Regions from separate parts of the Streptomyces sp. NPDC111520 genome, predicted to be linked through region 2. Evidence: riboswitches for the same ligand, from Rfam matches in the RefSeq annotation. Region 2 holds a riboswitch; the other holds the start of a gene.
The links. A riboswitch is a leader RNA that binds a small molecule or an ion and turns the genes downstream of it on or off. The one in region 2 is predicted to bind glycine.

Region 1 (3,509 bases), on a different contig from region 2:
TGGACGCGTTCTTCGCCGCCGTCGAGCAGGCCGCGAAGCCGAGTCTGCGGGGGAAGCCGGTCATCGTGGGGGGCGTGGGGCCGCGCGGGGTGGTGGCGACCGCGTCGTACGAGGCCCGTGTGTACGGGGTGCACTCGGCGATGGCGATGGCGCACGCCCGGCGGCTGTGCCCGAACGCGGCCTACCTCATGCCGCGCTTCGCCGTCTACCGGCAGATCAGCGACGTCGTCATGGAACTGCTGTCGCGGCTGTCGCCGCTCGTCGAGCCGCTCAGCCTGGACGAGGCCTTCGTCGACCTGGAGGCGGGCGGCATCGCGGACGACCCGCGCGCGGTGGGGGAGCGGCTGCGGGCGGACATCAAGGCGGCGACGGGGCTCACGGGTTCGGTGGGGCTCGCGGGCTCCAAGCTGCTCGCCAAGATCGCCTCGGAGCAGGCCAAGCCGGACGGGCTGGTCGTCATCGAGCCCGGCACCGAGCGGGAACTGCTCGCCCCCATGCAGGTGCGCACGCTCCCCGGCGTGGGTCCCGCGACCGCCGAGCACCTGCGGCGTGCGGGAATCCTCACGGTCGGCGAGGTGGTGGAGGCGGGCGAGGCCGAGCTGGTCCGCCTGCTCGGCAAGGCGCACGGCGCCCATGTGCACGGGATGGCCCTGGGCATCGACGAGCGCCCCGTGGTCGCCGACCGCGAGAGCAAGTCGATCTCGGTCGAGGACACCTTCGACGTCGACCTCACCGACCGGGTGCGCGTCCGGCTGGAGGTGGACCGGCTGACCGACCGCTGCGTGCGCCGGCTGCGCTCCGCGGGCCGCTCGGGCCGCACGGTGGTGCTGAAGGTGCGGCGGTACGACTTCACGACGCTGACCCGTTCGGAGACCCTGCGCGCGCCCACCGACGACCTGTCGGTGGTCCGGGAGACCGCGGCGAGGCTGCTGGAGGCCGTCGACATCACGGGCGGCGTCCGGTTGCTTGGGGTCGGTGTCGCGGGGCTCGCCGACTTCACGCAGGAGGACCTGTTCGCCCAGGCGGCGGAGCGGGAGGAGGAGGCGGCGGGCGAGGAGGCGGGCCCGTCCGAGGGGGCACCGGAGCGGCCCGCGGAGGAAGTCCGGGAGGCGGCGCCCGAGGAGCGGCGCTGGGTGCCGGGCCAGGACGTACGGCACCGCGAGTACGGCGCGGGGTGGGTGCAGGGCAGCGGGGTCGGCAGGGTCACCGTCCGCTTCGAGGAGCCGGGCTCGGTGGTGCCGGGGCGGGTGCGCACGTTCGCGGTGACGGACCCGGAGCTGGAACCGTCCGAGCCGCTCCCCCTGGTGTTACCGGGCCCGCGGGGGTTCCCGCGTCAGCTGTCGCCGGCCAGCGTGCCGAAGTCGCGGTCCGGCGGGGGCTCCGGCACCGGGCCGGACAGCGAGGGCCCGCTCATGCCGTAGTGGTGGTAGAGCTGGAGCTCCTGCTCGGGCGAGAGGTGCCGGCCCACTCCGAAGTCCGGGGCGTCCTTGATCAGCGCCTTGTCGAACGGCACGCGCAGCTCTTCCCCGGTGAACTCGCTCGGCTCCAGCGGCACGAACGCGTCGCGGCTGAAGAGACCGGTGCGCACCGCGGCCCATTCGGGCTCCCCGGTGGCGTCGTCGAGGTACACCTCGTCGACCGTGCCGATCTTCATCCCGTTGCGGTCGAAGGCCCTGCGCCCGATGAGGCTGCGCGGATCGATACCGGTCTGCACGGTCCCTCCAACTGGTCGCGATTAATCCTATTTAGGCACGAAAGGTGGCGGCTGTCACATGACCCGTCACCGGACCGCGCTGGTACGCTGACAGCGGCTGCTGACCCCTTGCGGGAGAGTCCTGGCACGCGGGGAACCGCCCGCCGGGCGCCGAAGGAGCAAACCCTCCCCGGAATCTCTCAGGCATCCGTACCGCATGGGTGAGGTCACTCTGGAAAGCAGGAAAGGGCGGCACGCACCGTGCGCGGCCACTTCCTCACCGACGGTGAAAGCCGTCCCGGCACGTGCGGGACGGTGAAGCTCTCAGGTTCAGATGACAGAGGGGGAGGCCGTGTCGCGCCAGACCAGGAGGCCTCCGCAGATGACCGCCAACCGCATCCCACTCTCCGAGCTGGAGCGCGGCATCCCCTTCGAGCAGCGTCACATCGGCCCCGACGCCGGTGCGCAGGCCAAGATGCTCGCGCAGGTCGGCTACGGCTCGCTGGACGAGCTGACCGCCGCCGCCGTCCCGGACACCATCAAGAGCGCCGAGGCGCTCGGTCTGTCCGGCGCCCGCACCGAGCCCGAGGTGCTCGCCGAGCTGCGCTCGCTCGCCGACCGCAACCAGGTGCTGCGGCCGATGATCGGCCTCGGCTACCACGGCACCTTCACCCCGCCGGTCATCCTGCGCAACGTCATGGAGAACCCCGCCTGGTACACGGCGTACACGCCCTACCAGCCGGAGATCTCGCAGGGCCGCCTGGAGGCCCTGCTGAACTTCCAGACGGTCGTCGCCGACCTCACCGGGCTGCCCACCTCCGGCGCCTCGCTGCTCGACGAGGGCACGGCCGCCGCCGAGGCGATGGCCCTGTCCCGCCGGGTCGGCAAGGTCAAGGACGGCGTCTTCCTGATCGACGCGGAAACCTTCCCGCAGACCGTCGCCGTGATCGAGACCCGCGCGGAGCCCACCGGCGTCGAGGTCGTCGTCGCCGACCTCGCCGGCGGTATCCCGGCGGAGATCGCCGAGCGCGGTGTCTTCGGCGTGCTGCTGCAGTACCCGGGTGCCTCCGGTGCCGTGCGCGACCTCAAGCCGGTCATCGAGCAGGCCCACGGGCTCGGCGCGATCGTCACCGTCGCCGCCGACCTTCTGGCCCTGACCGTGCTGACCTCCCCCGGCGAGCTCGGCGCCGACATCGCCGTCGGCACCACCCAGCGCTTCGGTGTGCCCATGGGCTTCGGCGGCCCGCACGCCGGCTACATGGCCGTCCGCGACACGCACGCCCGCAGCCTGCCCGGCCGCCTGGTCGGCGTCTCCGTCGACGCCGACGGCGACCGGGCCTACCGCCTGGCGCTGCAGACCCGCGAGCAGCACATCCGCCGCGAGAAGGCCACCAGCAACATCTGCACCGCGCAGGTGCTGCTCGCCGTCATGGCCGGCATGTACGCGGTCTACCACGGCCCCGACGGCCTGGCGCAGATCGCCCGCCGCACCCACCGCTACGCCGCGGTCCTCGCCGCCGGGCTGCGCGCCGGCGGCGTCGAGGTGACCACGGACGCCTTCTTCGACACCGTCACCGCGCGTGTGCCCGGCCGGGCCGCCGAGGTCGTGGCCGCCGCCCGCGAGGCCGGGGTCAACCTGCGCCAGGTCGACGCCGACCTGGTCGGCATCGCCTGCGACGAGACCACCGGCCGCGCCGACCTCGCCGCCGTGTGGGGCGCCTTCGGCGTCAGCGGCGACGTCGAGGCCCTGGACGCGGCCACCGAGGACGCGCTGCCCGCGGGCCTTGAGCGCGACGTGGACTACCTGACCCACCCG
Region 2 (3,509 bases):
ACCAAGCTGGTCCAGGACGTCACGGACCTGCTGGCCAAGGTGGTCGCCAAGGACCTCGCGGGTGTGACGGCCGGTGTCGCCGCCGTCGTCGCCGACCTGCAGGCCCTGCTGCTGGCGGTGCCGAAGCTGCTCACCGGCGCACTGCCGCTGCCGCTTCCGCTCCCGCTGCCGCTCCCCCTGAACGACCAGGGGCAGCAGCTGCCGCCCGAGGCGCAGATCGCGCCCCAGGCCCAGGTGGATCCGCAGTTTGGTTGATCGTTCAGCGGTACCGCCCCTCACGCGTCGCGGCCCGGCCGCTCAGCCGTCGAAGTCGATGGCCTCGAGCTCCCGGGCCGCTTCGCGGTCCAGCAGCACCACCGAGGCGCACGCCCCCGGCAGCCGGCCCGCCTCCGCCTCCGTCAGCAGGCGGCGGGAGGCGGCACGGTGCCGGGCCATGGCGTACGCCGACACCCGGCGGCCGCGTTCGCGCTGGCCGTCCAGCGCGGTCCGGACGGGGACGTCCAGCAGCACCAGGTGCATGCCCCTTCCCCGGCGCCGGGCCTCACGGGCGACCCAGGCGCGCACCCAGCGCAGGGTTCCGCAGTCGTGGAGGACGACGCTGTCGCCCGAGCGCAGCGCCCGCCACAGCCCGGCGTAGTGCGCGATCCGTACCAGGGGACGGTAGAGGGCGTACGGCAGCAGCCGCGGAACCCGGGCCTGCCAGCGTTCCCTGACGTCCTGTGAGTCGATCAGGCGGGCGCCGCCGGTCGCGCGCCGCATGAGGGTGCTCTTGCCGCCGCCCGGCAGGCCGGAGACGAGCAGGACGTCCCCCGGCGGGTAGCGCAGGGTGCGTACGGGCCGGCGCCCCCGTCGCAGATCGATCAGCCGCCGCGGCCGTACGGCACGTCCCCCGCGACGCGCTTCCCCGGCCCGCGCCGGTACCGGCCGGGACACGGCCGGACCCCCGGCCGTCGCATACGCACTCTGCCACCGCACAGTTCGCCCTCCGGGTCCGACGTTCAAGAAATGGTAAATCCTGTGTCTTTGCCTACCCAGAGGAACGGCGGCGTTACTACCGGATCGGGACCGGACCGGGACATCCGGGACGCGATCGCGACAACGGCGGGCGCCCGTGCAATGATGGCGGCCTCAATCGCATATAGGCCGTTCGAGGCCGCGCGGGAGAGTTTCCGCACCGCTGTGGCGGGCGGGACGCCGAAGGAGCAAGTCCTCCCTTGAATCTCTCAGGCACAGATACCGCGCGTTCGAGGCACATCTGAAAAGCGGGCGAGCCCTCCCGGCCACGGGGGTGCCGCCCCACCCAAGGTGCAAGCCGGGACTCCTCCGCACGGAGGGTCCAGGTGAACCTCTCAGGTTCCGATGACAGATGGGGAGGACCTGCCCCGTCATCGCCCTACCTGTCTCTTCCTTGCCTTGGGAGCCCGCCCGATGAGTGAATCCCGCCGTACCGCACTGGACGCGCTGCACCGCGCCCTCGGCGCCACCATGACCGACTTCGCGGGCTGGGACATGCCGCTGCGGTACGCCAGCGAGCGCGACGAGCACACCGCCGTACGGACCCGGGCCGGTCTCTTCGACCTGTCCCACATGGGTGAGATCACGGTCACCGGTCCGGGTGCGGGCGAGGCCCTGGACCATGCGCTGGTGGGCCACATCTCGGCGCTGGCCGTGGGCCGTGCCCGCTACACGATGATCTGCGCTCCCGACGGCGGCATCCTCGACGACCTGATCGTCTACCGCCTCGGCGACGAGGAGTACATGGTCGTCGCCAACGCCTCCAACGCCCAGGTCGTCCTCGACGCGGTGACCGAGCGCGCCGCCGGCTTCGACGCCGCGGTCCGCGACGACCGGGACGCCTACGCGCTGATCGCCGTCCAGGGGCCGAACTCCCCCGCCATCCTGAAGTCGGTCACCGACGCCGACCTCGACGGGCTGAAGTACTACGCGGGCCTGCCCGGCACCGTGGCCGGCGTCCCCGCGCTGATCGCCCGCACGGGCTACACCGGCGAGGACGGCTTCGAGCTCTTCGTCGCCCCGGCCGACGCGGAGAAGCTGTGGCAGGCGCTGACCGAGGCCGGCGCGGACGCCGGCCTGGTGCCGTGCGGCCTGTCCTGCCGCGACACGCTGCGCCTGGAGGCGGGCATGCCGCTGTACGGGCACGAGCTGACCACCGCGCTCACCCCGTTCGACGCCGGGCTCGGCCGGGTCGTGAAGTTCGACAAGCCGGGTGACTTCGTGGGCCGCGAGGCGCTGGCCGCGGCCGCCGCCAAGGCCGAGGCCACGCCGCCGCGCAAGCTGGTCGGCCTGGTCGCCGAGGGCCGCCGGGTACCCCGGGCGGGCTACCCGGTGGTGGCGGGCGGCGAGGTGGTCGGCGAGGTCACCTCCGGCGCCCCCTCCCCGACCCTGGGCAAGCCGATCGCCATCGCGTACGTGGACGCCGCGCACGCCGCGCCGGGTACCTCCGGTGTGGGCGTGGACATCCGCGGTACGCATGAGCCGTACGAGGTGGTGGCCCTGCCGTTCTACAAGCGGCAGCGCTGAGTTCCCGGTCACATCCGGCACACCCGTCCCACCTGTCAAGACAGCCGTTCACCAGCACATACCGTCATCCAGGAGAATTCACGCCATGAGCAACCCCCAGCAGCTGCGGTACAGCAAGGAGCACGAGTGGGTCTCGGCCGCCGACGCGGACGGCGTGTCGTCGGTGGGCATCACCGAGCACGCGGCGAACGCCCTCGGCGATGTCGTCTACGTCCAGCTCCCGGCGGTCGGCGACACGGTCGCCGCGGGCGAGACCTGCGGTGAGCTGGAGTCGACCAAGTCGGTCAGCGACCTGTACGCCCCGGTCTCCGGTGAGGTCACCGAGGTCAACGAGGACGTCGTCAACGACCCCTCGCTGGTGAACTCGGCGGCCTTCGAGGGCGGCTGGCTGTTCAAGGTGAAGGTCACCGAGGAGCCGGGCGACCTGCTCTCCGCGGACGAGTACACCGCCTTCACCGGCAACTGACCGCTCGGGACCTCCCGGCAGCTCCGCCCTGTCCACTCCGACCTCCGGACGGATGACCCCCTGATGTCGCTTCTCAACAGCTCACTGCACGAGCTCGACCCCGACGTCGCCGCCGCCGTCGACGCCGAACTCCACCGTCAGCAGTCCACCCTCGAGATGATCGCCTCGGAGAACTTCGCTCCGGTCGCGGTGCTCCAGGCCCAGGGCTCGGTGCTGACCAACAAGTACGCCGAGGGGTACCCCGGCCGCCGCTACTACGGCGGTTGCGAGCACGTCGACGTCGTCGAGCAGCTCGCGATCGACCGGATCAAGGCGCTCTTCGGCGCCGAGCACGCCAACGTCCAGCCGCACTCGGGCGCGCAGGCCAACGCGGCCGCGATGTTCGCGCTGCTGAACCCCGGCGACACGATCCTGGGTCTGAACCTCGCCCACGGCGGGCACCTGACCCACGGCATGAAGATCAACTTCTCCGGCAAGCTGTACGACGTGGTCGCCTACCACG

Region 1: linked by a shared signal. The riboswitch ahead of gcvP (aminomethyl-transferring glycine dehydrogenase) and the one ahead of gcvT (glycine cleavage system aminomethyltransferase GcvT) in region 2 are both predicted to bind glycine.

What each region holds. Positions count from the first base shown of each region.
Region 1 is NZ_JBVKBW010000039.1:9,026-12,534, forward strand. Features, by position in the region: gene ACZ7MY_RS41985 (DNA polymerase IV) at 1-1,421, shown strand, start outside; gene ACZ7MY_RS41990 (PRC-barrel domain-containing protein) at 1,334-1,714, opposite strand; glycine riboswitch at 1,816-1,919, shown strand; glycine riboswitch at 1,922-2,038, shown strand; gene gcvP (aminomethyl-transferring glycine dehydrogenase) at 2,076-3,509, shown strand, end outside.
Region 2 is NZ_JBVKBW010000006.1:266,043-269,551, forward strand. Features, by position in the region: gene ACZ7MY_RS16185 (hypothetical protein) at 1-255, shown strand, start outside; gene ACZ7MY_RS16190 (AAA family ATPase) at 298-975, opposite strand; glycine riboswitch at 1,149-1,249, shown strand; gene gcvT (glycine cleavage system aminomethyltransferase GcvT) at 1,429-2,541, shown strand; gene gcvH (glycine cleavage system protein GcvH) at 2,627-3,007, shown strand; gene glyA (serine hydroxymethyltransferase) at 3,071-3,509, shown strand, end outside.